Regions from separate parts of the Paenibacillus sp. FSL R10-2788 genome, predicted to be linked through region 1. Evidence: riboswitches for the same ligand, from Rfam matches in the RefSeq annotation. Region 1 holds a riboswitch; the other holds the start of a gene.
What was found. Region 1 has a riboswitch for cyclic di-GMP ahead of NSQ50_RS10195 (DUF6612 family protein). Riboswitches for the same ligand answer to the same signal wherever they lie in the genome.
Positions count from the first base shown of each region.

Region 1 (15,629 bases):
AGCATGCAAATGTTAGTGTCTTTCAGAGCATAAGCACTGAAGTTACTCAGCTCATCGCTGTTAAAAATGCTCAGTTCCCCGAAAAAGTCTCCATTCGTCAAGATGTGCAAAATTTGTTCCTTGCCCTCAGGAGTTGTTTTGGATAATTTAACATGCCCTCGCTGAATAATGTACAGCGTATCTGACGGCGCCCCTTCCAGAATTAAAGGTTGACCTTTAGTAAACTTACGATGCTTGATCATAGCGCTGATCCGGGAGAGATCGTCATCGCTTAACGCAGCAAAAATAGGCACCTTGCGGGTACAAGGTTCAGCAGCGTATTGGCAAGAATACTCCTTCATAACTGTCCCCCCTGTTGTTCATTTTTTTGTACAACTCCTACTTTCCTTTAGGATACAGAAGTTTTTTTATCTTCAACCGGCGCAAAATGACTGGTATCTTCACCGCATACCGGACAGAGCCAATCTTCAGGCAAGTCTTCAAATGCAGTGCCTGCAACAACATCCTCATCGGGATCGCCTAATGCCGGATCATAGATATAACCACAGGGTAGACAAATGTATTTTTTCATCTTTATCATCTCCTAAAAAGTTAATAGTTTAGTTCAACCTGGTTTGTACTGCAGCCATAATCTCCTCGATGCTACTCCCGTTAACATCGATCCCCTCAAGGGAGATGCCATACTCTACAGCAGTTTTATACCCCAGAGAAGCAGCTGCACCTTGCCAGGATATCGCACCGATCATTGTGTTATCTTTCACATAGATACGCGTATACGCCCCATTGTCATCTCCGCTTACCGCCGTATCGCAACACTGTTCATCCACGTTGCCTATCGAAAATAAAGAGATACCAAAGGCGGTAAACAAGGTAACCGGAACAGCTCTACGATACGCCGTCAGATTGGCGACCATATTACTGCCGGCAATCCTGCCCTGCTCAATCGCTCCGCCCCACAGTCCTTCCACATGCCCGTTAATTTCAGCCACATCTCCGGCTGCATACACATGCGGATCATTTGTTTGCATTTGTTCATTTACGATAATGCCCTGCCGGACTTGAATATTCGAGCCACTTACCAGTTTCGTATTCGGTACAATACCAATAGAGTAGACTACATGGTCACAGGAAAAATGAGATTGGTCGTGCAGCGTAATTCCGGTAACATACTCAGTTCCTGTTATAGACGCTACATCAGCTCGAAGAATAACCTTCACACCTGCTTGTTCAAGGTTCTCTTTAAGAAGCTGTGAGGATTTCTCATCAAGCTGTCTGCCCATCAACCGGTGAAAAGCTTCGATCACCGTTACCTGATATCCAGCTTCATGCAGCGCCCAAGCGGTTTCGATTCCCTGCACTCCCCCACCGATTACGGCTACATGGCTGCCATCCTGCAGGTTTTCTTTCAATCTGTCCGCGTCGTTCATATCCCGGAGGGTATGAACATTGTTCAGGGCGAAGCCCTCAAGGGAGAGTGCACGATTCTTCGCTCCCATACACAATAAAAGCTTATGATAAGAAACACTCTGCCCATCTTCTGTCACAACTATTTGCCGGTCCGGGTGGACAGAACGGATTCGGGTCGAGGTTTTTACGGAGATACGGTTATCGCGGTACCATTTTTCCTTTTTAATCAGCACCTTCTCACTGTGCAGGTCGGTAAACAGCCCTTTGGTCAGCTTAATCCGGTTATAGGGCAGTAGACTTTCCTCCCCGAGGATCGAAATTTCCGATTCTGCGTCTTGATCACGGATGGCTTTGGCGGCATGGACGGCGGCTACTCCTCCGCCAACAATAACGTAATGTTTTGTCATCCTATGTTCCTCCTCCCTAAAATGAACTCAGCAGCAAATCCGAAACAAATTCAGCCGCATTTTTAATTTTTTGAACTTTCTCAGGCTCTTTCGGGGAAAATCTGATTCGTACAGGGAACTCTACATGTGTCATCCCCGTGGTTTTAATAACCTCAGATGTGCTTTGCACCGTCATGTTTGTTCCATTCAGATAATCCTGAATGACTTCAATGGCTTCACCACTCCAGCCGTAGGAGCCAAAGGCTGCAGCAAGTTTACCTTCCAGATTCATATTGTGCAATTCTTTCAGAATGTTCTCCAGGTTCCCAATCATGTCCGCGTATTTAGTGGAGCTGCCAATAAAGACCGCGTCCGCTGACGTTATGCTGTTCAGAATATCAGTGGCACTACTTTTATCTGCATCCCAGACCTCTGTCTCTATATTATTTTCCTGCAAGCAATCCTGTATGATTTTGGCCATCTTCTTGGTACTGTTTTTGATGGTGGTATATACGATGGTTGCCTTTTTTCCTTGCGTTGTTTCACGGCTCAATGTGGCGTACATCCCGATATATTTACGTATGTCCTTCCGGATCACAAATCCATGGGAAGGAGCGATCATCCGGATCTCAAGATCCTTAACAGCCTCTAACAGGGTTCTTACATATCTTCTGTGAGGATGAATAATTGCTGCGTAATAGCCCTCGAAATCTTCCGTAATATCAAACCCGGCTTCATCGCTGAATAGATTCTCCACCGCAACATGCGTGCTGAAAATATCACAAGGAAATAAGATTTGATCTTCGATACAATAGGTGATCATCGTTTCTGCGGTATGGAGATACGGTGTTTCTTTAAACAGCAGCGTTTTCCCGCCAATATCCAGCTTATCTCCGTCTTTAACCACCAGGAAGTTCCGGCTATGAAGCTTGTACATTTCCTGCAATTCGGGAACAGCAATCTCGGTGCATACGATCGTGGCATTTGCAGCCTTGGCAGCGAGAGCGGCCAGTCCACCAGAGTGATCAGGCTCTGTATGATTAATTACAATGTAATGAATATCTAGAAGATCAATCATTTCACCCAGGCACTCGGCATATTCACGTCCGAATTCCATATCTACGGTATCAATGACAGTTGGCTTACCTGTTTTTAATAAATAAGAATTATAGGTAGTTCCTTTTGCCAGAATCAGGCGGTGAAATGGAACCTGGCGGTTATCGATTTTGCCTATCCAGTAAGTATCCTCGGCGATTTTTTTGAATTGTGTACTCATTTCTATAACCTCCAATGTTTGATTGATAATGTTTATCAACAACCTTATTTTATTATGGTTGCCAAACAAAAAAGAGGATTTGAATCAAATTATAAAAGTTTGAAAAAAAATGAATACCTTAAATTTAGACGATCTAAATAAAGTGATTATGCGTTGAGTCACATTTTAAATAAAAAGCCATACAAATGTTTGCACTTCGCCTTAAAGAAAGAATAACCCCTAACAACTTTATGCCATATCCTAATGAAAATAATAAAAAGGTGGATATCCATGACTGAAATACAAATAGCTGCTGTGGGAGATCTAATGGTCAAACGTTATATTATTTCGGATGCTAAACAGCCTGACGGAACCTATTCGTTCAGCCCCCTGTTTGCAAAAGTAGCTCCTTATCTAAAACAGGCTGATTTGACAATTGGCAATCTCGAAACTACCTTTGCTGGAAGTGGCCCCGAATGCCGGAAAAGCCCACGTTCAGGCGGTCCGATATTCAAATGTCCAGACGAACTGGCCCCTGCACTTAAGCAAGCCGGATTCGACGTATTAGTAACGGCCAACAATCATTGCATGGATTATGGTGCCCCGGGTCTGGTTCGGACGTTACGAGTTCTAGACCGTAATGGAATCGACCACACGGGAACAGCTAAATCATTAGAAGAATCCAAGAGAACTCTTATTAAAAACGTCAAAGGAATTACGATCGGCATCCTCTCCTACACAGCAGGAACCAACCGAATTCCTGTACCAGTGAGTAAGCCATGGCTGGTTAACCGGATATCTACGCCCAAAATCATTCGGGAGATTCGAGATTTAAAAAAGAAAGTCGATCTAGTCTTGCTTTATCTGCATTTCGGAAGCGAATACCGTTACACTCCAAACAAGAGGCAAAAAGAGCTGGTCAATCTCTTCTTTAAAAATGGCGCCGACATCATACTGGGGTCTCACCCACATGTTCTACAACCGTTAGCGCTTCGTGGAAAAAAACAATTCGTTATTTACTCATTGGGGAATTTTGTTTCGACTAAACTAATGAATATTCCTTATACACAAAGCGGTATCATTCTTACGCTTAAAATAAAGAAGGATGAAAAAGGACACACGAGTATAACTAACGTAGGTTACATTCCGACTTGTGTAGATCGAAGAATAAAAAGCGGCAGGAAAATTACAGAGATCATCCCCATCCGCGACGCATTAAAGAGAAGCGACACCGACATAAAAACAGAACGGCGAAATCTCATGAATCGAATGTTGAAACATACGACAACAATCTTAAAGAGGGAATAGAGTCGTTACAGAAAAATAACGTTCCGCGGAATTACCGCGGAACGTTATAGATATAGCGCTCAAAACTGTGTTTGGGTTTAGCGTAAACGATCAGGCATCATTAATTTAAGGAATTCTAGAATACCATTCTCTACTACGAGTTCTTCTCTATCTTGATCAGCAAGTACTCTTCTGATGATATCTTCTTTACCCTCCAGCACTTTACTTGTCCAATGAGGATCAATGATAAGAGAACGTCCTACTGCTACTAATTCAGCATTTGTCAACGTGTCCTCTGCGTCCTGTTTGGTACGGATATCTCCGACCCCAATTAAAGGTACACGGCCATTGATTTTCTCATGTACATATTGCAGGATTGATTTTTCTTTAAAATCTTCTGATGCAGATACTTTCTTAAAATCCCCTAATGAAATATGCAGATAATCTAGCTTTTTATCAGCTAATTTATCAATAAGATAAAAGGTATCGGTGATTTTAATTCCAGGCTCTTCATATTCTTCTGGAGAAAAACGATAGCCGACAATAAAATCCTTAACCTTTGAATTGTCAACGACAGCAATAACTGCATCCACTAATTGGTTAATGAAATTAAATCTTTTCTCTAAGCTTCCGCCCCATTGATCATCACGACGGTTGGAGTGTGGAGAGAAGAACTGTTGGACTAAATATGTGTTTGCTCCATGAATTTCTACCCCGTCAAATCCAGCTTGAATAGCACGTTGAGTCGCTTTTTTAAAATCCTCAATTACACCGAAAATTTCATCTTCTGTTAATGCTCTTGGAATTTCTGCATTCGGACGTTCGGCAGCAATGGCGCTGGAGGAAACTGGTTGTACGCCACGTAGTATTTTTGAATCTGTCATTCTTCCTGCATGGAATAGTTGTAAAATAGCTTTTGTTCCATTTCGTTTAATAGTAGATGCTAATCGGCTAAGGCTAGGAATAAATTGATCGGAGGAAACACTAAGTTCACCTTCCCATCCTTTTCCACCCTCTTGTACATTTGCTGCCGCAGTGATGACCGCACCTACTTCGCCCGTTCTTAGTGAATAGTATTTCAATTCATCTTGTGTTACTACACCGTCATAAAAGCTCATTCGCGTGGTCATTGGAGCCATAACCACTCGGTTTTTTAATGTCAGTCCTCTGCGAAAAGTTAATGTTGTGTCTAGTGCTATCATCTTTTTCCCAACTTTCATTAAATTATATTTAAACAAAATATTATATACATGCGCATACATATAAATTACAGCAATGATTTATTCTTGTCAACTAATAAACAACTACTGTTGAATACAGCAAAAAGCACTGTTCAGCGGAACAGCGCTTTTTGCTCGATATGAATCGTCCTTATTATTCTAGTTCGGCCGGTTTTACAATGGCTGTACCTTTATTATTCTTGGAGTATTTAGCTTCAATTTTCGTGGTGTATGTATCTTTTGCTCCATCACTTACCAGCACATAACTCAGATCGACTGTCAGCTTTTCCGTTTGCCAGGTCTTAGTATTGACGAATAATTTCCACGTTACGCTTTTGGGTTGAACTGTCTCACCATCCCAGAGGTTCTCCTGGTCATAGAGTTTGATTATCCCCTTAGCTGCTGTCGGATCGGTTACCGTGAATTGTAAGACCGTTTGTGCGCCAGCCGTGCTGACTTTCATGGATTTTTTATAACTTTTGACCGAATCAAGCATGGAAACAGGATCGTATTGGCCTTTAGAGTAAAAGGCATCCCATTCCGTTTTCTCCAGTCCAAGCCAATACTGTGCATCAGGATCGATCGGCTCCCCGTCATCGTCGTAACCTTCATCTTCAGATTCATCGATCAGTTCACTTCCGTCTACAAGATAGTAAAACTCCTTGTCATTGGCATATAGACTGTACGATGTTTCTAAAAGACTACTAGCGACAGTGCCTGCTGCGGCAAAATTCGGCAGACGGTTGATATCCAGCTTCAGAGTGTTGGTGTTGCTGATACGCACCCCGCCGCTTTGAATATCCTGTTTTTTGGTCACATCCAGATGGAAATTCTTTATTGCTTTGGAGGCTGCCGTTACTTTGCTGATCATCTGATCCGCGGTTACTACTGTTGAGGTAGCTGCAGACACTACTCCTGGATTAGACATCCATCCGATCGTTCCGGACAGCAATAAAGCACCTACTGCCAAACTAGTACCTATTGTTTTGAAAAAACTGTTCATGTACTTCCCCTTTCGGCCCCTTGCGATAATGTAACGCCGTATAGGTCGAAATAATAAAAGAGCTCAAAATAGACTACATATTCTTAGAGCTATCCTTTATGCTTCATAAGACATCCCTATGGCGGCCTGGCGATCATTTCCTTCTGTCGAAAGGCTTTAGACCCATGGCTTTGTGTCATCATCTTTCGATGATTTTACCTTTAACGCGGACATTCAATTAGTTTTAATAGATTAGGGACGCATGTCCCACCGCTAATTTTATCATGGTTATAATTACCTGTAAACGACTTATCTTCCATTCGAATTCGCTATGATACTCAGAAGAAATACTACAATCAAAATGAAAAATGAACGATTACATACGCTTATAAGTCTTATTAATGAGAACAGCAGAGACAGGGGGTGCAGCAAAATGAGTGACCGGGAAATTTTCGAGCTCTATAAAGAACAAGTATATTATTTTTGTTACTACTTAATGAAAAATCAGGCAGATGCGGAGGATATTTCCCAAGAGGTATTTGTAAAAGTTATCTTAGCGGATAAGTCGAAGGTAAGAAACTTGAAAGCTTGGATTTTACGAATTGCTTCGAATGAGTGCAGCAGTGTGATCAAAAGGCGTAAGACGGGGTGGATGAAAGAAGTACGTAATTATTTACTATCCAGGTCTGAGGAATCAAACCCTGTAGAAAAACGTTTGGATCGACAGGAAACTAAAAAAGAATTACAAGGGTTATACAGTCAGCTTCCTGACAAAATCAGAATGGTAGTAGTCCTTCGTTTTATAAACGAATTGACTGTACCCGAGATTTCTAAAGTTATGAGCATACCCGAAGGAACTGTAAAATCCAGACTGAACAAGGGACTTAAAATACTAAATAGAATGGGTGGAACCCAACTAAAGGAGCTGAATAGTAATGAGTCTCTATATTGAAAAAGATAAACATATTCCCCGACCGGATTATGATTTGATGTGGACTGCCATAGAACAAGAAGCTTATACACGTCAAAGAAATCTGCATGCCTCCCAGAATACTCCTAGGTCTAATAAAAAGCTTATTCCTATCAGTATTGTCTTCTCTTGCCTCTTACTTGTAACCATTCCTGTATTCGCTAGTATGACGATTAATTGGGATAAAATTGGTGGTCGAAGTGTGAGCAATGCATTAAATAACGGCATCGGTCAACAGTATAATCTTCAAACTTCCATTTCAGGAGTAACAATGAATTTGAACGGTGTTGTAACTGATGGAGAAAAAATGAAAATGCTGTTATCACTTGATACTAAATCTGATCTATCCAAATATACTGGATTTGCTACAGAGGAAAACATCATGACTAGTGAATCCGGTGCCAAGGCAAAGGTATACGGTTATTTAGAATACGATCCTGAAAGCCAGAAACTCATTGGAGTATATGAGACACCTGATACATTAAAGGATGATAAAAAGGACTACAGGTTTGAAGCACGGAATCTCATTTTTTACAGTGATCGGAATATTCCCTTACAATCTAATCATCAAGCAGGGGATACTATCAATACTGGAGTTAAGCAATATCCAAGCATTCAAATCGAATCCGTTCGACATGTTTCCAATCAAACCATTATCCGTTACAAAGTCGCTGCATCACCATCTGACTTAGGACGGGGTAACCCACATTTGGTAGTTAGTACTGGTGGTCAAGAGAATGAAGCAATTCCAACCATCATGCCTAACGAAGGATCGGATTTATTTATTGAACAGGTCTTTAATATAACTGAATCAGATTGGAAGGAAGCTAGTCTTCATTTTAGTTACATTGAAGAAGCGAAACGATTTTCAGGTACGTGGAAGTTCGATTTTAACGCAGATGGAAAAAAAGCAAGTGAGGCGATTTACACTAAGAAACTGTATAACAGTCCTGAATTTCAAGAAAAGACCGGTATGACCTTAGATCAGCTAGTGGTTACCCCTTTGGATATCCAAATTCTAATAGATGAAAATGATTCGCTTAAAAAAGGAATTGTCCACTATAATACCGCTCAGTTGGTTATAGGTGATCAAACAATCACTGGGGGTTGGAATTTGAAGGGAGATCATTCCGAAAGCTACCAGCATTTATTTCAATTCGAATCTCCGGAATGGTATAACGACTGGTCCGATGTTCCAATGAAACTTATATTAAAGGATGCTGTCATTGAGAAACGTGATACTACTAAGAATTGGATCACTATAAACAAACCTAAAGAAGAAAAGCAGTTCACTTCACTTGATGTCGATGGGTTAAAAATTGAATTCACTTACTATACTGAGGGGGGAAATTTGATTGTGGAATCAACATCCAAATCTTCTGGCTTCAAAAGCGTTAACCAAACTACGTTACGGATTAATGGCAAAGAAGTTGTGCCTGAAATTACACCTAAGGGCATGATATCTACAGGAACTAATATTGATAGCTACAAAGATATCCCTTTCGACGAAAAAATCGAACTGAACCCTGGTATCTATAAATATAGCGATCCTAGCCGGAACGAGGAAATTAAACTTTAATACAGGAAGTTAATCTAGGGGCGGATTATTTTTAATAGAATCAATTCTGTTTATGTATCTCTTTTATTTCCTTCACAACAAAAAAAGCATAGAACGGACTCAAGTCCGCTTTATGCTTTCCATTATTAAGATAAACAATATTTAACCAGCGCATCTCGCACACCATGCTCGTTGTTAGACCCCGTTACAGCATTCGCTGCCGCTTTGACCTCAACCGGAGAATTATCCATCGCAACGCCCATACCCGCGTATGTAAGCATAGAAATATCATTAAAATAATTACCGATCGAAAGAACTTCCTCTTGCGGAATTCCCAGCTTCACAGCCAGATTCTTTAAGGCGTTGCCCTTGGAGGCTTCCGGATGCATCAAATCAACGAAAAATTCACCACTGCGCAAAATATTGTACTCATGGGTCCAAGTACGCCATTCACGTTCAGCTTCGTCAAGGATTTCTGGTTGTGTAAATACAGTAAACTTAACAACCGGTTCACGGAAATCTTCCCATGCTGGCAGTGTAGCCGGCACGATACGGAAGTGTTCATACATATAATTGGCTTCTTTGGTCAGGTTTTCTACATTATCTACATACATATCAAAAGCCGTATTCACATCATAATGAATATCATGCTTTCTACAATAATCAATATAAGGGTCAAGACCACGAGCATCCATACCGTATTGATGCAGCACTTCCCGATCTTTCACACGAACCGTTGCAGCTCCGTTATGACCCAGCACATAACCAGACAACCCCATTTCCTCCATAAAAGGAATCGAGTTCTGCGGACTGCGGCCGGTACATAACACGATTTGCCCGCCAAGACGCGTAACCTCAGCAATGGCTTCTTTATTCTCAGTGCTCAAGTGGTGATCATCATTCAACAGTGTACCATCCACATCTAGTGCAATCAGTTTGTATCTCATACTCCCACCATCCTTGTCTTTCTTTTTCTATATATATTGAACCTGGCTATTTGAGTTAAGTTTCAGTCGCAACTGCGGTGAATATTTGGGCTTCCAGCCGCTGTTGTTTCCAGATTTCTTGATTTATACCGTTTAATAGTGGTTGAAATCCGGAAACAAAGGCGGTCGCTATCGCTCTTACAGTTCCAAATTTCCCCTCCGTCACTCCATTCCCTTATCCCAAGTTTCCAAATTCAATTTATATACCATTTTTTCTATATATTATTGTTCTGGTGCTTCTGTACTTAAGAGTGCCAGTTCCTCTAGCGTAAGTTCCCGGCTAGCTCCCAGTGGCAGACTTTCGTCCAGCCTCAATTCTCCCATAGATACTCGTTTCAGAAAAGTGACTTTTTTGCCGACAGCTTGGAACATTCGCTTCACCTGGTGAAACTTTCCTTCTGTGATGATCAGCGAAATATGTGAGATTACTTTACTGCCACGTTCTCTTCCCAATATAGTTAGCTGTGCAGGTAAAGTAACATATCCATCTTCCAGCTCGACACCTGCCGCAAAAGCCGCTACATCGTCTGCATCTACGTCTCCCTCAACTGTAGCTTCATAAGTCTTAGGGACATGCTTGCGTGGCGATAGTAGTTCGTGGGCAAGCTGTCCATCATTGGTGAGCAGAAGCAGCCCTACTGTGTCCTTATCTAACCTTCCTACAGGAAAAGGTTCAAACTGTACATATTCCTGCTTTAAAAGATCCAGAACAGTCCGATCCCGCTTGTCCTCTGTTGCCGACAGAACTCCCGGTGGCTTATTCATCATAAGATAAATAAATTCACGATAGGTAACAAGCTCGCCGCCAACCACAATTTCATCGTGATAAGGGTCTACATGAAATCCACTATCCTTGACGACTGCACCATTCACGGTAATTAAACCTTGCTTGGCTTGTTTACGAATATCGCTGCGTGATCCTACCCCCATATGGGACAATACTTTATCTAAACGCTGCTTTTTTGCAGTTTTCCCTGATAGGCTCATTCTTACATCCACCTCCAGCCTGCGGGATATTCATTCTTGAGCACACCGTCCTGCCACTTCCCCCAGCCTGCACTATAACCATCTATGCAGACCAGTACGTATCCTTTTTGGGTAGTTCCTATTTTAATAGAGAGACGTTCTTGACTAATCAACAATGTCTCTCCTTTAAGATAGGAAATAGCTTCATTACTCGTACTGGAAAGTGAGACACTTCGGCAGCTCTCTTCAGGGTGTAACGCGGTAGCCATTGGATGTCCTGGGATAAATCTGCCGTTACGGACATGTCCTACATACCATCCTGGACGAATCGCCTTTAATCCATTTAATCTTTCCTTAGGTAGTGGGGAGATGTACAGATGATCACCGAAGAAAATCGGATACCCTTTTGGCTCCCAGCCAAGCTGATCTTTTATAAAATCTCCATATGCAGCCAATGCTTGCTCTTCTCCTGAACCTTGACGGCCACGTTCAGCGCCAGCAGCAGATTTATTAGAGAACTTACCTTCTTTCCCTCGTCTGGCTTCTGGTTTGTTTGAGGATTTAACATGAGCAGTGCCTTTTTTATTCGTATTCCGTGTAACTGCGCTCAACTTAACTTCGGCTTGATCACGTTCCTCCGCAGATACCTTTGGCCCTACATGCTGCAGCACAGCCATGAAATGTCCTTCACCTTTTACTTTATGCGGCCATAGTCTTGCCGTCCCTGATAATTCTCCAAAACCTGGAGCAAACGAGCCAGTGCCTCCAACTGTAATCACCGAAAACTGTGGATGTTCAGAAATAAACTCCGCTATAATTTCCTCATTTTCTTCTGTAGCAAATGTACAGGTGGAATAGACAAGTGTACCTCCCGGTGCCAACGCTGTTGCAGCAGAACGTAAAATATCCCGCTGCATGGCAGCATATTTGGCAGGTGTACCTGAATCCCACTGCTTCACCATGTCTTCGTCTTTACGGAACATCCCTTCACCTGAGCATGGAGCATCAATCAAGATTTTGTCAAAATAAAGCGGGAATGCCGCTGCAATATGATCTGGACTTTCGTTTAATACGATACCGTTGCGCACCCCATACAGCTCTAGATTTTTGGCTAAGGCTTTCGTGCGTTCTGGATGAAGATCATTGGTAACCAACAAGCCTTCTCCTGAGAGCTTGGCAGAAATCTGTGTGGATTTGCCCCCAGGTGCAGCGCATAAATCAAGGACACGATCTCCTGGCTGTACATCAAGCAGTTCCACAGGTGCCATAGCGCTTGGCTCTTGAATGTAATACAATCCTGCGTGATAATGTGGATGTTTACCTGGTCTGGCCCCATCCTCTGTATAGAATCCGGTTGGACACCACGGAATGGGTTCCAGCTCTAAAGTGGAAAGAGCTTTCAATTTCTCCACTGAAATTTTCAATGTATTAACACGAACGCCTCCGTTAGGGGTCTCCTTGTACGAATCCGCAAATTGATTATAATCCGTTCCCAGCAAGTCCATCATACGCTCGCTGAAAGAACTGGGCAGTTGTGCCGCCATGATGCCGTCCTCCTGATAGTACTGCTAAAATTTAGGTGTTTAAAGATTCAAGGAACACCCTTACGGGTGTCCCTTTGGCAATACTCATTTATAGAGGTTCATTATTTACGATGAGAAGAGGTCGGTCTTTGAGGACCTCGTCGTTGAGGATTATTCGGTGTGATCGCCATAGCCGCAGAGTTCACTTCGTCCGCCAGACCTTGATCAATGATTTCTATAGTCAGATCATAATAAGAAAATGGCTGCTGCTCACACGACTCCAAGCGGCGAACATAATCCTTCACTTCCACCACTAGCTTAGCCAAATTAATGCCAAGTGTCACTGCTGAATATTCTTCCAGCTTGGCAGCAGCCCCACTTAGCATAATCGTTGCACCACGCATATTATTATTGCGGCAATGGTACAACCCAACAGCTACTTGGAGAAGTGCTTTGTACAATGGGTCGCGTTGCTTGGCAAGCCATAGCTCTTCGAGCACCTCGTGACATTCGAAATAATCCCGGTCACGATTAAAGTACACTAGATAAGCCAAGTACAACGGATCATAAGCCATCCGGCAAACTATCCTTTTTAGCTGCGGAGAGAAGTCCCCGTACATGATTCAGAAGCTCCTTCATCGCTTCCATGTCCTGAGCCTGCCATATTTCGTTAAATCGAGCCTGAGTATCTATAGCCTCATTCACCAAATGATAGAAATACAATTGATGAATAGATTTGAGAATTTGAGTCGTCATATTCGAGTTTTCCTCGAAGGTCTTTTGTGCTTCCAGGATTTCATCACGAATACTGGACATTTCGCTGTCCAAGATGGAGGCTGCTTCAGCTGCAGTTTTCAAGCGCACTCGCATTTCATCCGGCAAGCTTTCCCGATATTTATAATTCAGAGAGTGCTCTATGGTTGCCCAGAAATTCATAGCTAGTGTACGAATCTGGATCTCTGCGAGCACTATTTTTTGTCCCAGAGCTGTCTGCACAGGATATTTAATAATCATATGAAAGCTGCGATAGCCGCTCTCTTTATAATTGGTGATGTAATCCTTCTCATACAGGACTTCAAGATCCTTACGAGCCCGGATATATTCAGCCACTCTGCGGATATCCTCCACGAACTGGCACATAATCCGGATCCCGGCTATATCTTCAATGCCCGTCTCCAGATCTTCCATCTTCACATTCAGGCGCTTAGCCTTCTCCAAAATGCTTGACAGCCGCTTTACACGACCAGTTACGAATTCAATCGGCGTGTATTCCTCTCTTTTCTTCAACTCCGAACGCATTGTTTTGAATTTAACTTTCAATTCTTCCACAGTCTGTTCATATGGAAGCAAAAAAGTTCCCCAGTCCCTGCCGTCCATCGCCTTCGTCCTCCTGTCCTTTCGACTCCTTCAATCAGTGATGATCAGCACCCACTGCTTCAGAGATATGACTGAATCCGTCCCGCCGTAAGAGCTGCCGTAATCCGGCATGCAGCCTGCGGTTAACCTCCGGTCCTTCGTAGATAAGTGCTGTATAAATTTCGACCAGACTTGCGCCTGCTCTTATCTTGTCATACGCATCCTGACTGGTGAATATGCCCCCTGAACCTATGATCGGCATCTTCCCTTCAGTCTGGCGATAAATCCTACGGATGATTTCCGTTGACCGGTCACGAAGCGGCTTACCGCTTAATCCACCTGTCTCATTAGCCTTTTCATGACTAAGTCCATCCCGGTTCAATGTAGTATTCGTAGCAATAATACCATCCATACCAGCTTCTGTCAGTGATTGAACCATATACTCCAATTCAGAATCACTGACATCTGGAGCAATCTTAACCAACAAGCTCTTATTCATGCCTGTGGCTTTACGCTGAATCTCCATTTCTTCCTTTACTTGTGCTAGCAGGAACGCTAATTCGCTGCCATGCTGGAGACTGCGCAGCCCCGGCGTATTTGGTGAGCTGATATTGACCACAAAAAAATCACCGTACGGATAAAGCGTACGGATACACTGACGATAATCTTCATGAGCCGCTTCATTACTAGTTATTTTATTCCGTCCAATATTTACTGCTATTGGAACTCTGCGATTTTTTAATTTTTTTAGACGCTCTGCCATAGCGTCAGCCCCTTCGTTATTGAAGCCCATACGATTGATCAGAGCTTCATCAGAGGGAAGACGGAACAAACGCGGGCTATCATTTCCCGGTTGACCCTTAGGGGTAACCGTCCCCACTTCCATAAATCCGAATCCGATCGAAGAGAATCCAGAAACAGCCTCAGCATTCTTATCCAAGCCTGCTGCCAGTCCAACTGGAGTCGGAAAATGTATGCCAAACAGATCAACTGCTAAATCTGCCGTTTCAGGAACGCCATACATTAAACGCAATGCCGCGCTTCCCCCTGGAACTGACGATGATTTGTCCAATCCACCTATGACGAGATGGTGAGCCTTCTCAGGGTCCAGCTTAAAGAAAATTGGTTTACCAAAATTACGATACAACACCGTTCTCGCTCCTTAAGGGGTACTTCACTAATCCACGTGTCTACCCGATTCTGTAGGTTTCTTCTTAATTTTAGCCTTTTCTTGAACAAAAGAAAAGCATTTTACCCTGTAAGTGTGCAGAGAGCTTAACCCAAAGTATAGTAATTTTCTTGTAAACGCATTACAATATAGGGGTAATCAGCGATTAAGAGAGAAAGAAGGTATGCTGGATGTCAACTAAACGTAAACCACCAACTTTGCAGCAAAAGAAAGAAGAAGTTAATCGTAAAGCGCTAATGTGGATCGGCGTAAGTTTAACTTTACTAATTCTTCTCATCATCGTTCTGTTTATAGTTGCCGGGAACTAATTCAGCCAGTGATATACTTTGTGGGGGTTGGTCTGATCATACGGAGCAGCAGGGTTGAAGCGTTTCGCCGGCAGCAGCTGCTTTTCAGGCAGAACCCCTTTACTGATCACCACTTTTGTTCCTTTTGGAATCATAGCGAATAGTTCTTCCACATCTTCTCGACTCATCCGAATACAGCCAAGGGATTCATCCTTGCCGACACTTTCTGGCTCATTGGTGCCATGAATAGCGTAATT
Region 1 is NZ_JBBOQA010000001.1:2,341,019-2,356,647, reverse strand. Features, by position in the region: gene NSQ50_RS10225 (Crp/Fnr family transcriptional regulator) at 1-341, opposite strand, end outside; gene rd (rubredoxin) at 389-571, opposite strand; gene NSQ50_RS10215 (NAD(P)/FAD-dependent oxidoreductase) at 600-1,814, opposite strand; gene NSQ50_RS10210 (FprA family A-type flavoprotein) at 1,831-3,069, opposite strand; gene NSQ50_RS10205 (CapA family protein) at 3,340-4,356, shown strand; gene NSQ50_RS10200 (NADH-dependent flavin oxidoreductase) at 4,434-5,597, opposite strand; gene NSQ50_RS10195 (DUF6612 family protein) at 5,710-6,558, opposite strand; cyclic di-GMP riboswitch class I at 6,676-6,767, opposite strand; gene NSQ50_RS10190 (RNA polymerase sigma factor) at 6,971-7,489, shown strand; gene NSQ50_RS10185 (DUF4179 domain-containing protein) at 7,473-9,086, shown strand; gene NSQ50_RS10180 (Cof-type HAD-IIB family hydrolase) at 9,212-10,012, opposite strand; gene NSQ50_RS10175 (pseudouridine synthase) at 10,274-11,038, opposite strand; gene NSQ50_RS10170 (RsmB/NOP family class I SAM-dependent RNA methyltransferase) at 11,041-12,561, opposite strand; gene NSQ50_RS10165 (DUF309 domain-containing protein) at 12,663-13,115, opposite strand; gene NSQ50_RS10160 (GTP pyrophosphokinase) at 13,105-13,917, opposite strand; gene NSQ50_RS10155 (quinone-dependent dihydroorotate dehydrogenase) at 13,952-15,046, opposite strand; gene NSQ50_RS10150 (hypothetical protein) at 15,256-15,393, shown strand; gene NSQ50_RS10145 (L,D-transpeptidase) at 15,390-15,629, opposite strand, start outside.

Region 2 (15,629 bases), 4.4 Mb from region 1:
AGCCGTATCAAAATGGGAACATAAATATTCGAGCTCCGCCCTCTCACGAAATACCCGGAAGGTTAGCCCATATTGCGCCTCCCAGCTCTGCTCCGCTAATAATGACGTTGCCTGAAGCATATATTGCAAGGCTGTCTCATGTGCGGTTGTTTGCTTCGCTTTTACCCCTGCCTGTAAGTTCAGCTCTACCAGTTGAAGCCTCTGTTCAGGGCGGTCTAACCATGTAAGTGCCTGATTCAAATGCTGGACAGCTTCAAATAGGGTCGTTCCTTCACTTAGCGGGCTGCGGCCTAGCAATAACAGACCAATCTTCCAATGCAGCTCGGAACGCTCCTCTTCGGAAATAAAGGCATATGCTGCCTGATGAATGCGGTTATGCTGAAACTTATAATGCGGATATTCCTCCCCGTTAACGGGCTGCAACAAGCGCCCATGTACAGCAACCGCCAACGCTTCGCTCAATGCCTCTATCGGGGTCTCCGTAATATCAGCAAGTGTACGTAAATCAAATAGGCTGCCTATGAATGCGGCTCTGCTAAGTGCATATACCGTCTGTTCAGGAAATTGTTTCAATTTACTTGAAAGGTATGAAGCTACGTTATCGGGAACATTTAATTCAGTAATACGCTGGAGATCCCATTTCCAGCTTCGAATATTCTCATCAAATTCCACTCGCTGATCATCTATCAAATCTTGAAGGAATTGCTTAATAAATAACGGGTTTCCATCTGTCTTATGAAGCAGCACACGCGCCAGCTCGTCCAAGTCAGCTGCCTCGTAACGCATAACATCAAGTAGCAGTTGTTTTAAATCGGTGAGTTCAAGCGCTTGTAAAGAAATTCTGCTCATCGCTACGTTGCGGTCAATCAGATGCTTTTCCAGCCTACTGAGTGGGTGCAGCCTTGTAATCTCCCGATTGCGATAGGAAAGCACGATTAGCAGATGAGTCGTTGCCGTATCCTCTATAAGCGAAGTGAGATATTGCAGCGACGTATCATCAGCCCATTGCAAATTATCCAATACCAAGATCAATGGATGATCCTCATGAGGAAAGAGTTGAATAAATCGGCTCATGATTAATTGAAAGCGATGCTGAGCTTCCAGCGGTGGCAGTGAAGGCACGGAGGGTTGTGGGCCAATCAAGAGTTCAAGCTTAGGAACAAAATCGATCAGCAACTGACCGTAGTTGTCCACTGCTTGTAGAATACGCAGCTTCCAAACCTCCACTTGCAGCTTTGTTTCCATCAGCAGCTGACTAACCAACTCTTCTATGACTTGATGCCAGATGCCATAAGGGAGTGAGGTATGTCGGGATTCGAATTTGCCTCTGGCGAAGAAACCATCCAAAGAGACTGTATTTCTAAGGGTCTCCTTTAGAAAGGTTGTTTTGCCGATACCACTCTCCCCGCTAATCCAGACCGTCTCTACGGCACCTTGTGATGCTCGTTGCAGCGCTTCCCTTAAGCTTTGTTGCTCAAGATGTCTTCCATAGAAGCGTCCTGATACCATCCATCGCTCTGGGATATCCCAGCTTCCTAGTGGAAAAGGCTCAATATGCCCGGATTCTTCTAGACGGGATAGACATTCCTCAAGATCCGATTTAATGCCTAATGCGCTGGCGTATCTCGCTTCAGGCATCTTCTCCATGCATTTACCAACAATATCAGAGACCGATAGAGGGATAGTGGGGAACTTGCGGTGCAGAGGCTCAGGTGTATCTGCAAGATGACGATATACAATATCAACAACATCATGCAGCTCAAAGGGGCGGCTGCCTGAGAGACATTCATACAGGATGATCCCAAGCGAATAAAAGTCAGAACGGTAATCCGGTTTGACTCCGGTTCGTCCCGTTTGTTCTGGAGCTATATAAGGAAGCAGAACATCGGGCCGACCGCTTAACGGTGACAAAGGACTCGTGATGTTTTCGGTAGAGCACATTCTTATATCAATAAATTTCACTTCAAAAGTAATGGGATTGACGATTAGATGAGCGGGGGTTAGTTCATTTAGTGTTATTTTTTCACGATGAATTTGCATAAGACAATCAGCAATAGCTGTAGCGATCCGAAGCAGCGCTGGAAGACCCAGTGAATTAACAGGCATACGCAGGATCTGCCCAAGAGTACTCCCCTCTATATCTTTTAAGAGAAGGACTGGTCGGTCCGCCATAATTTCCAAACTGTACGCCTCTATTGCACCACGTCCGCAAAGTCGCTTAAGCATGTCATACTCATGACGAAAAGCATCGACCATGGCAGCTCCCGGGTATTCTCCTATTGTTGTCTTAGCGATAACCCTTAGGCCGTCCTCTTGACGTAGGAGTCTGTATAATCTGATATCCGCGGTATTATCTATCAGATCTAAGGTTTGGTATCCTGGCAATTCAAACATCAACAGCACTCCCTAATTACAATTAGACAGAATACTCAATCTTGCAAAGTAGTTAAAGCCATTATAACATCTGATCTTGCCGTTCTACTCGTAAGACATTTCATATTTCGTTAATCCTATCGCGTTGGCGCACAGTGCCGCCTGTGTCCGGTCAGTAACCTGCAGCTTCGCTAAAATCTGACTGACATGCTTCTTCACCGTAAATTCACTGATAAAAAGACGTGTGGCAATCACTCTATTGCAAGCACCTTGTCCAAGCTGAATCAGGACTTCCTTCTCTTTTGGTGTCAATTCATCTGTTGGACTGCTGGCGCTCATTCGCATCTTTTCTTCCATTAGGCCAGGATCGTAATATTTTCTCCCTTTGTACACCAACTGGATAGCAAAGAGTAATTCCTCCGGCAGTGCCTCTTTCAGTACATATCCGTCTACCAGTACTTCTTCAGCCCTCAAAAAATCCTCTCTGCTCGCAGAGGAAGTCAACAGTATGAATTTACTAACCATGCCGCGGGTACGTGCTATCTTAATGACATCCAGTCCTGATTTATCAGCAAGCTTAAGATCAATGAGGACAATGTCTGGCTTTGTCTCTTCAATCACATCAAGTGCTTCCGGGCCAGTCGTAGCTTCACCTGCAAATTGCATATCCGATTGCATTGCAATGACAGATGCCAGCCCTCTTCTAACTAAAGGATGATCATCTACAATGATGATTTTCACAGAAACACCTCTCTCTAAACCGCATACATTATTTACTTCTTTGTATAAAAAGCTTCAATTAGAGTATTCATTTAAATTTGACGCATTTCTGATTAAGTATAGTTAAAAGACTACACCGCTTATAGTGAGCGTTGTCATTTCTTTTGTCATATGACAAAATGGATATTTTTACATAAAAACCCCTCATTTAAAAACTGGCGAACCATGGTTATAGAGACCACAATCCGCCTGCTTTCTTGGGAATTTAATTATTATCAATAAAAGAAATGATTTGCACGAGATTACCTGCGACTTGGTAAGTTAACCCCAGCATGTAAGTTCCTTTCTCCTCGTTCGATAGGTCAATAGTGAACACATCCGGATTAGCAGCCCATTCCTTCATATCAAACACAATTTCTTTAGATGTTCTAGTGTTTCTTACCCCAGCGGAATTAGGGATCACTTTGCTGCCATCGAGCCCTTTCACCAGATTAGCTACTTCAACCACAGGTCCCTTAAATTCTCCTACCTCTACCACTTGTGGGTCGGCCAATAAGCTCGTTAGTTTAGTTAACCCTTGTAATGGGGAGAAATCTGTAATTTCATTTCCAGTAATATCAAGTGTCTCTAGGCTCTTTGCGTACTGCAAACCTTCCAAGGATCTGACTCTTCTGGTTTCGCTGGTTAACGTTGTAAGGCTATACATATCCCCTAGCGTTAGTTCTCCAGTTACGCCCAATGTAGTCTTGATCGAAGCACTTAAATACGGGTCCGCCACAGTAATCACTTGCGTAAGATCTATTTGGACCAAACCTTCGGTTGCTTGTTGCAACGCTGCTACAGCTTCGTCTACTTCACTTTGCGTAACAGAAGAGTTAACCAACACTGTCTCTGCTATCGAGAGGCTGGACGTAAATGCCGCGATGCTCTCAGGTGTGAAGCCTTCTAGAGAAATTGCTTTAGCCGCTGCAATCGCCTGTTCAAGATCTCTAGTGAATAAGTGATCTCCATTCGCGAAATGTAGTTTGGCTCCACCCCATGTAGCATGGTCAGATCCGTTGCCATTTCCCCCGTCTGTGACGACTAATTTCAGTTCTTTTGCTTCATTAATATCCAATTCGATGAATTTCTGCGGATCTCTCGAACCCATGACCCCACTATCGAATTTCTTCTCTCCATCGACAAACACCTCAAAGCTCACCGAACCAACAGAACCGTACATTTGTCTATCTACACCTACATAGGAAGTGAAATAGTCCACGTTTTTGTCGCTTAGATCGTATACAATCGTCGAGTTAGAGTGCGCTCCAATTCCTCTTTCATAGGACACTACCTGATTGTTCTCATCTGTTAATCTCAGCGTATTGACACTAATAGATTTATCCTTCAAAGGTGCAGTATAGCTGTTCTGAGTAGAATTCCAGTCGTAATCCGTCAGGTACGTAAAGTCCGTCATGTCTACTACGGCTATCGTTCTAATCTTCGTGGTCGTATTTCCATCACTATCTGTTACTGTGTAAGTGATTGGATACTTTCCAGCCCGGTTGAAATTAACCTGCTCTAGGCCTGTGACCTTCACTTGAGCCGTCAAGTCACCGTCTTCCGAATCCATTGCCGAATAGCTTTCATTGATATCAATTGCTTGGCCCACTTTGGTTGAGACAGATTTAGGTATGGTAAACTCTGGTGTGTTGTTCAAGATCATAAACTTAGCATCAGCAAAATCACCATGATCTGAAGCATTTCCGTTACCTGCATTATCTAACACCAGTTTCAATTCACTTACACCCTTAACAGGTATCCGCGCAAGCTTGGCTTCTGTAACAAATTTCATCAGTCCGCTGTTATAAACCTCTGCCCCATCGGCAAAGATTTTGAAAATTACACTGGAGTTGCTCTGCTCAGGGATATTTCTATCAACCCCTACATACGTTTCAAAATATTCATAGTTTGCACCCGCCAGATTATACACGATTTCAGAGCTGGCATGGGTTCCTAAGCCCTTAGCGAACTCTTTGACCTCACCATTTACCAGCAGCTTAATCGGATTGTTAGAGCTAGCCTTATCTTTTCGAACCACATTATAATCCGTTTTTGCTGATTGCCAATCTATATCACTCAGGTATTTACTAGCGCTGTATACAACAATCTTTCTGGCCTGCACAGCGGAGTTCCCATCTGAGTCTGTGACTGAAAACTCGACGTTGTAAGTCCCTGTTTTGCTTGATGTGAACCCATTTGGGTTTACATCAACGGCTCCAATTAAGTTACCATCTTCCGTATCAAAAGCCGTAACATCGCTCAACACATCAAATTCGCTGTTCAGCTTAACGAAGGTTGTCTCTTCCGGCACTGTAATGATAGGTTTGCTTGAATTATTCGAGAACTTCGCATCGGCCCATACCGTATGGTCTGAAGCATTGCCATCCTTAGCATCTGTTGTAACCAGCTTCACCTCTCTTGCGCCAGTCACAGGGATTTTCACAAATTGATGTTCTGTTCCTGCCCGGAAAACATCACTCTCAAATTTCTGTTCTCCATCCACATACACTGCAAAAGTAGCCGAGGAAGGTTTCCCTTTCATGGCTTGATCAATCCCAATGTAGCTTTCAAAGAAGTCGTAACCCTTACCTTCAATATCGTAAACTACCTCAGAGTTGGCATGAACACCAATCCCTTTCGCGTACGTCGCAGCCAACCCTTGGCGAACAAGGGTTATGATTCCCCCGGAAACGGCTTTATCTTTCTTTAATTCACCCCAGCCTACAACGACTGACTTGGCATTGAGATCGGAAATATAGGCGTAGTCGCTCGTTACCGTAACCTGTGTGGTTTTCGTTTCCGTAACCCCTTCGCTTTTCACTTCATATACAATTTCGTAGTTGCCTTTTTGCGTTACATCAACGTTATTGGCTTTCAGAGAGACATCTGCAGTAATATCGTTTCCTAGATAGTTAGCCGCTTTTACATAGCTCATCGGATCAAAGGTTTGATTAAGCTTTAAAGTGAGCTGATCTTCAACAGACAAGGCTGGCTTAAAGGCTTTAACCTGTACGGGCTTCAGTGGGTTCAGCTTTTTATCATAACCGACGATCTTGTACGTATAGTTGATACTCGCATCTACATTCTGATCCACAAATTGCTCAGTTCCTGTAAAACCAACTAACACATCATTTCTATACACTTCATATCCTAAAAAGTCTTGCTTAAGCTCTTTATCTATACTGAAACTTAACGTGTTCGTTCTAGCCGTGGTGTTAGGTGTGATATTAACCTTAATGGCCAGATTTTTATCCGCTATTCCAGTTCCCTCATAATTAATCACCGAGTTATTTAAATACCATAACTTTTGCGGTGCCGGATACTTGGCTACTTTCGCTTTTGTCTCAGGATTCACAGTGAAGCCATGTCTGGCAAAATAGCTGCTTAAATCTAATCCCAGTACTTCGGAGGAGAACTCCACCAAATACTGCTGCTTAGAATTGTCACCGTTGGTAAGGATGACCTTCCGCTCCCGATATAGCTTGGTCAGCTCTGTCCAGTATCCCGGATGTGCCAGCTCCAGCTGCCAATAGGCTCCGAGTTGTGCAAATAAGCCCTGCTGATTCATAACCACTTTGTTTTCTTCGAGGACATATTTATAGATATCTGATTCATACGGTATACGATTATCTATCGAATTCGCCGCGACAGACATAAACATAGACACCATATTATTAGTTACTTCGCCATATTCCCGTTCACCCATAGCCAAGCGATGCCCGATTTCGTGATTCAGTCCCCAGCCCGGATAAGCTTTGTTAAAATCACCTAACATGGTTCCTACTGTTCCAAGTTGGATCCCTGTATGATCTCCCGCTGCATACATCGCACCATAAGGCTGCATCAAGCGAATATTCTCACGAATTAGCTTGGCATCATGAATCTCGCTACTGCCATCCAGGCCATAGAAGGCAAAAATACTCTTCATCCAGGTGTCATACCCAGTTACGGTGTCCAGCGGGTTATTTCCTTGCGTAATATATTTGTTGTACGCCTCCGTCGCCGTTCCTGTGAAAATAACATGATCGCTGGCCAGTTCTACCACATCTATGAGTTTACGATCTTGAACATTTGGATGAGCCGCTTTATCTTCGTCTAGTCTTTGTTTGTATGTGATTAAGAAGGTTTTGAATTGTTCTGGATCCGTGGTCTTGGTCATAAAAGGAATCTTTTCTAAACCTTCGAAGCGGATCAATGGCGCTTTCCCTTGTTCCTCTGCTGTATAGGGATTTACGATATAAACGGTGCCGCCCTTAGTCACTTCATGTGCATAATAACTATTCATAGCAAATTCAGGAACGGTTATAATGTTCTTACCTGGACGCAATTGCACACCTCTAGCCCAAACATTCCAAGCGGCCTCTTGTTGAGAAAAGACTAAAGAAGGTAGCTTATCGTTAGAAGCTGCATCCACATAAACGTTGATCGTATCTCCAGGCATTGCAACGAGACCTGTAGGCTGGTTGTTCGTACCAAAACCAATTCTCAGGTTTTCCTGCGCATGCTTTTTCATATCTCCACGTTGTTCCGCCTCAATGATGGTGCCTTCGGTTTCAACTTCACCATTCACTAGCCTCTTAGCTAAATCCAAAGAATCTTTCAGGATTGGATAGAGCGGATGTACTTTTGCCGCTTCTTCTAATTCGTTGATTGCTTCGACGCTATTATAAGCAGGCACAACCGCACTCATCGTTCCATCTGTGAAAATACCATTTACAGCTTCGCTTACTTTATCTTCTGTATAAAATCTAAATTCAGCCGCAAAAGGTCTGTTGATATTAGCTTTTGTGAACTTAAATTTTAATCTTTTAAACTTCGTCGGTTCGAATTTAAATTCCAGAAAGTCATTGGTACTAATCGCGGTTCCGCTAGATACAAGTTGGAAGGTCTCTCCTTTACTCGTCTCTGATGCATAGATTTCAAAAGCCTCTGGGAATCCTTTGCGGTTATCTCTAGCCAAAAAAGCCACTCTGTCCAGCACTTCCGCTTGCGCTAGTTCAAACACGACTTCATTCGTGAAGCTTGCATCATTGTTTTTGTTCGTTTCCCAATGCGTAGTGGGCTGGTCATCCAGCATATATTCAGGCTTCGTACCTGGGTAGCTTCCACCGTTCACCGTTACTTTTGATACGTTTGCATTCGGCATTCTATAAGCTTGGCTATAGGCATTTTCATAGGCTGTTCCATACCCTTTTAGCTTCGAAACCTTGGCTGCCGTTGCCTCTACCTGATGGTTCTTCAAAAGGATCTTTGCATTCTCTATCTCTTCTTTAAACTGCGCATACAGTGGATGTGCCTGCACTTCATTCTCTAAAGCTGTTAATTTCTCTGTCGTATTAAAGGCAGCACTAACTTGGCTCAAGGTATCATCTGTAAATAATTTTTTCATTTTAGCAGAGACACTATCCTCTTTATAAAAAGAAAACTCAGCCGCACTCGCCCAATCTTGGTTCGCTTTTTTGAAGACAAATTTAAGTCTCTTAAAAGCCGTAGGTGCGAACTGAATCTCCACTACATCACCGGTTGAGCCTGTATATTCTCCAGAAGACACGAGCGTAAAATCACCCGCATCGGTAGTGGAGCCGTAGATATCAAATTCTTGAGCAAAACCTTTACCTTTCGCACCGGATTGCCTAGCCGCGTATACCATTCTATTTAATTCAGTGGACTCATTGAAAACAAACACAACCTCATTCGTAAACGTTGAACTATTCGGTTTGCCAGTCTCCCAATGCGTGCTCATATCCCCATCCATAGCCTTAGCTATAGGCGAGCCTGAGTAGTTGCCACCGTTATTTGTGATGGATTTAATATTTGCTGGATTCATTCTAAAAACCTCATTATAGGCATTTAGAGCATCCTTGCCGTACAGCTCAAACGGAATAACCGAGGCGTTGCTTAATAAGTTAACCTTACTTTGCGCCACTGTTTTTGTTACATTTACCTTGCTTGCCTCACTTGCTAAAGCATAACCTGCCTCACTCGAAAAACTGGCCAACATGGCCGCCGATGTAGCGATCGCAATCATTTTCTTCATCTCTTCTTACCCCCAGATGTCATATGAATCTCTCCAGTGCCCAAAAATGGGCACAAAAAAAACTACCCCAAAAGAGTAGCTTGATTGCGTATAAAGTCGCCTAAAAATTAAGACTTAATTTTTATTAAACCTTAACAAGCATAAACGCCTTCGGCGTCCTTATAAGGACGGTAAGCGTTTAAGCGAGAAATATAAGATATTAAGTATAGGTGTATAACTTATACTTTCTTATATTTTAACAAAAAGCGTTACACACTCTTTGGCAGCTGGCTGACAATAGTTATGATAACCTTAGTCCCTATAGCTTTGCGTCCCTACATTTCCATAGGTTTGCCTATGAAGTTTCGAATACATTCAAAGAGTAACATAAGCCTAGATCTGATCGCATGATTAATTGGTATGAAATGAGTATAGGTAATTGCAATTAGTTTTTCTCATGTGATAGATATTATTTATCGACTATCCCGGAAGAGAATGGGATCCTTTAGGACTGGAGGTCTAATTAACTCCCCGATCCGAACAAACGCCGGAACCAATTCCACACATCGCCCGTGATGGGAATTAATCCGAAACCATGTTCGCCAACTGCGATTACACCATATGCCCATTGTCCGATAGCTATGGCACCCCCAGCGATCCTGCCTATCGCTATCGCACCAAACGCCGTATCCCCTATGGCGATGGCCCCCAACGCTTTTTCCGCGATTGCGATCGCTCCTACAGCCACTCCTGCAATCGCAATCGCTCCCACTGCGAAGCCAAGCCAGCTAAGTGCTATTGCTCCAATCGCTAACCACATTCCCAGTGATATTGCTCCTAAGGAAAGTACGCCCACGCTTATCGCACCTATGGAAATCAATCCGACAGCTACATCTCCAATAGCGATTAAACCAACAGCTGTCTTTACACGGGGTTTACTTCCATGACCATACTTTTGACCTGAGTATCGCCCTAAATTACTACGAATACTGATGACCGGAAATGAGGGAGAAGGCCATTGATAATCAATTTCTCGTCCATCAAAGCCCCTAGAATCCGCCCAGCGCGTTACAAATTGATGCCATTTCATATCCATCCCGTCCCCCTTTTCAAATTACCTAAATTATACAACCCCGGGGGTTGGCTGTACTCAGACTCTGACCTGAAATTCATCTCATCCTCTGGACCGATATATACTCATTAGGATTACTGTTTGGGAATAGGATCAGGCTTTCCAAATAAATATCCCTGAAACAACTGATAACCACTCTGCTTAAGCCATTCAAAGTCCTCTCTAAACTCCACACCTTCTGCTAAAGGAACAGATTGGATTTCTAAAGCCTTTTCTAAAAATTGTTTAGCTATTTTCTGTTTGTTCGGATCACTGGACACGCCTTGAACATATTTCATATCTAACTTCATGTAATGAGGTTTAAGCTCCAATAACATCTCGATTGTGCTGAAGCCTTCCCCAACATCATCTAAAGCGTATTCAAATCCCCGGTCCTTGTAATATGTCAAAATAGCTTTCAAATGAGCGAGATCATCCACTTTCTCCGTTTCAACAACTTCAAAGACAAAAAGAGAGGGATCGACACCTAATTGATTAGCCAATTCAACCGTTGATCTTAAGCAGAACTCTGGAGCGTAAATTGATGTAGGGATAAAATTAATAAACGTTTTTTTATTTAAGGGCGCAGCATATTTTACGGCAGTCATTCTACATAACCGGTCTAAAGCATATAAACGCCCACGATTCCGTGCTGCCGCAAAGATCTCATTAGGATAGATAAGGGATCCATCTTCTTTTTTAAATCTCGATAAAAGCTCGTATGCAAAAATCTCTTCCCTTACGTTCACAATCGGTTGGAAGTAACAAGTAACAAGACCCTTAGTGATAACCTCATCAATCCACTTCATATCCATTACAGTAGACATCTCGGATAGAGGTCTCCATGCTTGGTCATCTATACGAAATTCAATTTTCCCGGACTCCATATGATCGTTACAGAAATCTAGAAGATCTCGCGCTTCAGCTTCCTTAATCGTAATCACATTTTCTTCTACCTTATGTATCGTATTACTTCTACTCAAGTGATGAATAACCTTAGGTAAAACCCTAAGATTAAGCTCACCATGAGGCTTGATTTGAAAATTCAGCTCTCTTACTACACAATGATTACAAGCCATATTCATAACCCCTTTAATAATCGATTCTCTGAAAAAGATCCCGGAACGGCTCTTCTCAATCGAAATCCGTATACTCCAGTAAATATGTCGCGTCTAACACGGTGATCTGCTGATGTTGAATCTCAATAATCTTTTGCTCTTGCAGATCTTTAAGCACAAGGGTAGCCGTCTCCCTTAACGTTCCGATCATATCCGCGAACTGCTGATGGGTCAATCGAAGATCAATCCTCTGTTTGCCTTGCTCCTCTACTCCAAATCTTTGGTATAGTCTTCTCAGCGTAAATATCGCACGCGCTCTCGCATCATGAAATTTCATTTCATGTAATAACCGATTCGATAAAAATAAACGGTCCATTTGCAGCAGCATCAATTGCTCCTTAATCAACGGGTAATCGGCAAGCATCTGCTTAAAAAGCTCATGTTTAATCTCAAATAATACAGTATCATTCATAGCCACCGCAGACAGCACTCTTATATTGGAGGGATGGATCACTTCCAGATCGCCAAAGAAATCGCCTTTTCCAAAAAGATCTACGGTATGCTCTTTCCCTTTCGTGGTAGCGTACACCCTTATAATCCCCGAATAGATAATGTAGGCATAATCCCCCGGATCTGATTCTGCAAACACCAGGGTCCCCTTAGAATATGCCTTATAAGTGAATAATCCTGAGACCGCCTCGATCTTCTCCGAGGGTAAACCTTGAAAAAAGCGAGTGCCAGTCCAAAAAGAAGCTTCCATCTCATTATTCCTTTCTAACAGATTCCATAGTTTTGTATGCCAACATACTGATAATAAATCATCATCCTGTTATATTCTATCGTAACGTTGTCACATAGGCTTGATGCCAATACAAATTACAAAGGAGATCCATTCATGAAATATAATTTTGACGGAAAAGGACTTATTGAAACGCCAGATGTCGTGTTTGAGAGCAATCCGCTACTAGAACTGAGCATGTACAACAATCATATTAAAGAGATTCCCGATCAGCTCTTCCTTCATGACGAATTAGAGGTACTTAATTATGCGGGCAATGAAATCGAACAGTTATCCGAGAACATCGGTCGCTTAGTTCACCTAAGAATGCTGGATTTAGGCCATAATCGGCTGAAGGTGTTGCCGGAGAGCATTGGCGGATTGCAGGGGTTGGATTCTTTTCTATACCTAAGCAATAATCAGTTCGAACAGCTGCCGGAGCAGCTCTGTATTCTCCAGAAACTTAAGTATCTGAACGTAACAGATAATCATCTCAAGCAATTGCCTGCCCGTATAGGCGAAATGAGCAGTCTGATTGAATTGCGGCTTTATTATAATCAGCTAGAATGTTTACCTGATTCGATCACACAAATAAAAGGGCTAAGAGAGATCCATCTCTATGGTAATCAACTGGTCATGTTACCAGAACATTTGGGTGCTATAGAAGAACTTCGGATACTTGATTTAAGTGATAATCGAATCACTAAGCTGCCTTCATCTATCGGTAATTTAAGCAAGTTAAGAAGACTGAACCTTAGAAAAAATAAACTTAATCAGCTTCCTGAGGAAATAGGTCAATTAAGCAGCCTTGTTGAGCTTGATTTAAGAGATAATCATCTGCAAGAAATCCCGGATTCGATTCTACAACTTGGACGATTAGAGAAACTGGATTTAAGATGGAATCACAGCTTAAGAAGAACAGAATTATTAGAGCAATTAGAGCAAAGAGGATGTATCGTTTATAAATAACAAAAAAGCCTCCGATTAAAGAAGCTTTTCACTCAAATCCATAATATGCGTAACGCGATTTCTCCCCTGTTCTTTCGAAGCGTAAAGCGCATGGTCAGCTTTTTCCAGAAGAGTGATGTCTGTATCGGTTGCTTCAAAAGTAGCTATGCCGACGCTTACCGTAACCCTGCCAATCTCCCAAGTGGAGCTGGCAATGAATTGCCGCAAATTGTCCGCTATAGCCTTGGCATCCGATGAATCTATATTAGGCAGCAGAAGGATAAACTCCTCACCACCATACCTAGCTACGATATCTTCTTTACGAGATTGGGATTTCAGGATACTCGCCAATTTCTCCAGGACATAATCACCCATCTGATGACCGTAGGTATCATTCACATTTTTAAAGTGATCAATATCTAAAATACATAATGAAAAAGGCGCCTGATCACGGTGATACGCTGCAATCTGCTCTTCCAGCTTTTCTTGCAGGAACCTTCTATTCTTTAATCCAGTAAGCTTGTCTGTAGTAGATAGCTCTACTAAAACGGCATTCATCTCCAGCAATTCAGCTTGCTTTTGCTCGATTTCAAGGTGGATTTGTTTGAGCTTTGCCAGTGCCTGATCTTTTTCCCAATAGGCCTCTTCTATTTGCTTCTTCGCAGATCGTAACTCTAGCTCATAATCAATACGTTTGCCCATCTGTACGAGAATACAATCAATGACCTCTACACCTTCACACTCGAGGCGTCTACCATTTAACAAGTAAGGGACGGCTTGTCCCTTGCTGTCCTTCAAATTGATAAATAGCTCTTCTACATGTCCATTCAGATTGATAAAAGGATAGAAGTATGAATGAAAAATAAGCTTGTTCGCCGTAGACATGATAGATTCAAAATGTTTATTTACCAAATCAACCTGCTGATATCCCATCCCATCCAAAAAGGTTTGATTCACATTGAGGATCATTCCTTCATGGGTAATGGAAACATATCCGCACGGCGCATATTTTAACCGGTCATCCATTGTCTAAATATCCTTTCAACACCATAATCTTCTCCATCTCACCTAAGATACTCATTAATCAAAGTAATGGTCTCCTGTGGATGGCTAATATGCGGATAATGGCCCTTGGCCTCCATTAACCGGAACGTACTATTATTCAAGTGTCTATGTAAATATTCTCCTACTTCTATAGGAACGATACTATCATCCGAGCATTGCAATATGAGTGTAGGCACTGTCGCTTTAGGCAGATCTTCTCTATGATCCGAAAAAAATGTAACTTCCGCAAATTCTCTAGCGATAATAGGGTCGGCCGAAATAAAACTTCGTTCCAGCTGTTTAGTCAACATTGGGTCAGGGTTATTCATCGCAAGTGGAGCCATAAAGCTAGCCCAGCCCGCGAAATTCATCTCCATCATATCCAGAAGCTCAGTAATATCACTTTTTTCAAAGCCCCCGAAATAAGCATCTCCCTCATTTAAATAACGTGGGGAAGGTCCGATCATAATCATTTTATCAAAATAATCCGGCCGCTCGATTGAAGCAAGCAAACCGATCATAGAGCTAATAGAATGGCCTATAAAAATAATATCCTTGAGTTCAAATGTTTCGATGACATCTAGTACATCCTGTACATAACCATGGAGAGTATGATATTTATCCGATGTATATGCGCTTAAATCTGAATGGCCTGAGCCTACATAATCAAATAGAACGATTCGATACTTTTTCTCAAATGATGGCGTAATAAACTGCCACATGCTTTGATCACACCCAAATCCATGCGCAAAAAGGATAGTTTTTTCTCCTGCTCCAATGACTTTTACATGATTCCGCACCATAACATCGTTCATTTCATATAACTCCTCTATAGTTAGCATTCTCTCTATTTTGCAGGGTTCCCCTGGAAATATCAAGCGTATAAAAAACTCCGCTAGATTAATCTCTAGCGGAGTTTTATGTAACATCCCGTTTGGGTCATCATTTGGCATAATGGTAGCGTGCTGGGGCACTCCTTCGTTTAATCCGATAACATTTTGCCCGAAAAAATTGGTTGGCGGACCCAGCAGACCTTAAATGCGCCATTATTCCATATTTGAATTGCTATCGGACTCCACTGCAGCTATTGGCGCGAAAACACCAAATATGGGCCGATTTATATGAAATAGCGTCTCTGGAGTCCGAATCCCTTCTCAAAAGACTGAAAATTTGCGAATAACGTCATCTGGGTCCCTAAGACTCCGTGGATAAATTGTTGAGGCAGAGGTAGACAACCAACATTTAGAATGCAGAAGTCCAACCCGCATCAGCAGCGATGATAGCTCCGTTCACAAAACTGGAATCATCCGAAGCCAGGAATAACGCAACTTGTGCGATTTCTTCAGGTGTACCTACACGAGGGATCACAGCCTGTGTTAATTGTGTACGGCTCACGCCGAATTCATTTATATTTTTCATTGAAGCACTGATGTTTGTGGCAGTAGCTCCCGGTGCGATAGCATTACAACGAATCCCTTTGTTGGCATACATAAAAGCTGTATTTTTCGTCAAGCCTACTACAGCATGTTTAGAGGCAGT
Region 2 is NZ_JBBOQA010000001.1:6,784,148-6,799,776, forward strand. Features, by position in the region: gene NSQ50_RS30140 (AAA family ATPase) at 1-2,394, opposite strand, end outside; gene NSQ50_RS30145 (response regulator) at 2,479-3,114, opposite strand; gene NSQ50_RS30150 (NPCBM/NEW2 domain-containing protein) at 3,359-9,172, opposite strand; cyclic di-GMP riboswitch class I at 9,431-9,517, opposite strand; gene NSQ50_RS30155 (hypothetical protein) at 9,675-10,247, opposite strand; gene NSQ50_RS30160 (EAL domain-containing protein) at 10,358-11,341, opposite strand; gene NSQ50_RS30165 (Crp/Fnr family transcriptional regulator) at 11,397-12,080, opposite strand; gene NSQ50_RS30170 (leucine-rich repeat domain-containing protein) at 12,216-13,067, shown strand; gene NSQ50_RS30175 (sensor domain-containing diguanylate cyclase) at 13,083-14,072, opposite strand; gene NSQ50_RS30180 (alpha/beta fold hydrolase) at 14,111-14,905, opposite strand; gene NSQ50_RS30185 (SDR family oxidoreductase) at 15,333-15,629, opposite strand, start outside.
Region 2: another riboswitch for cyclic di-GMP. It lies ahead of NSQ50_RS30150 (NPCBM/NEW2 domain-containing protein); the one in region 1 lies ahead of NSQ50_RS10195 (DUF6612 family protein).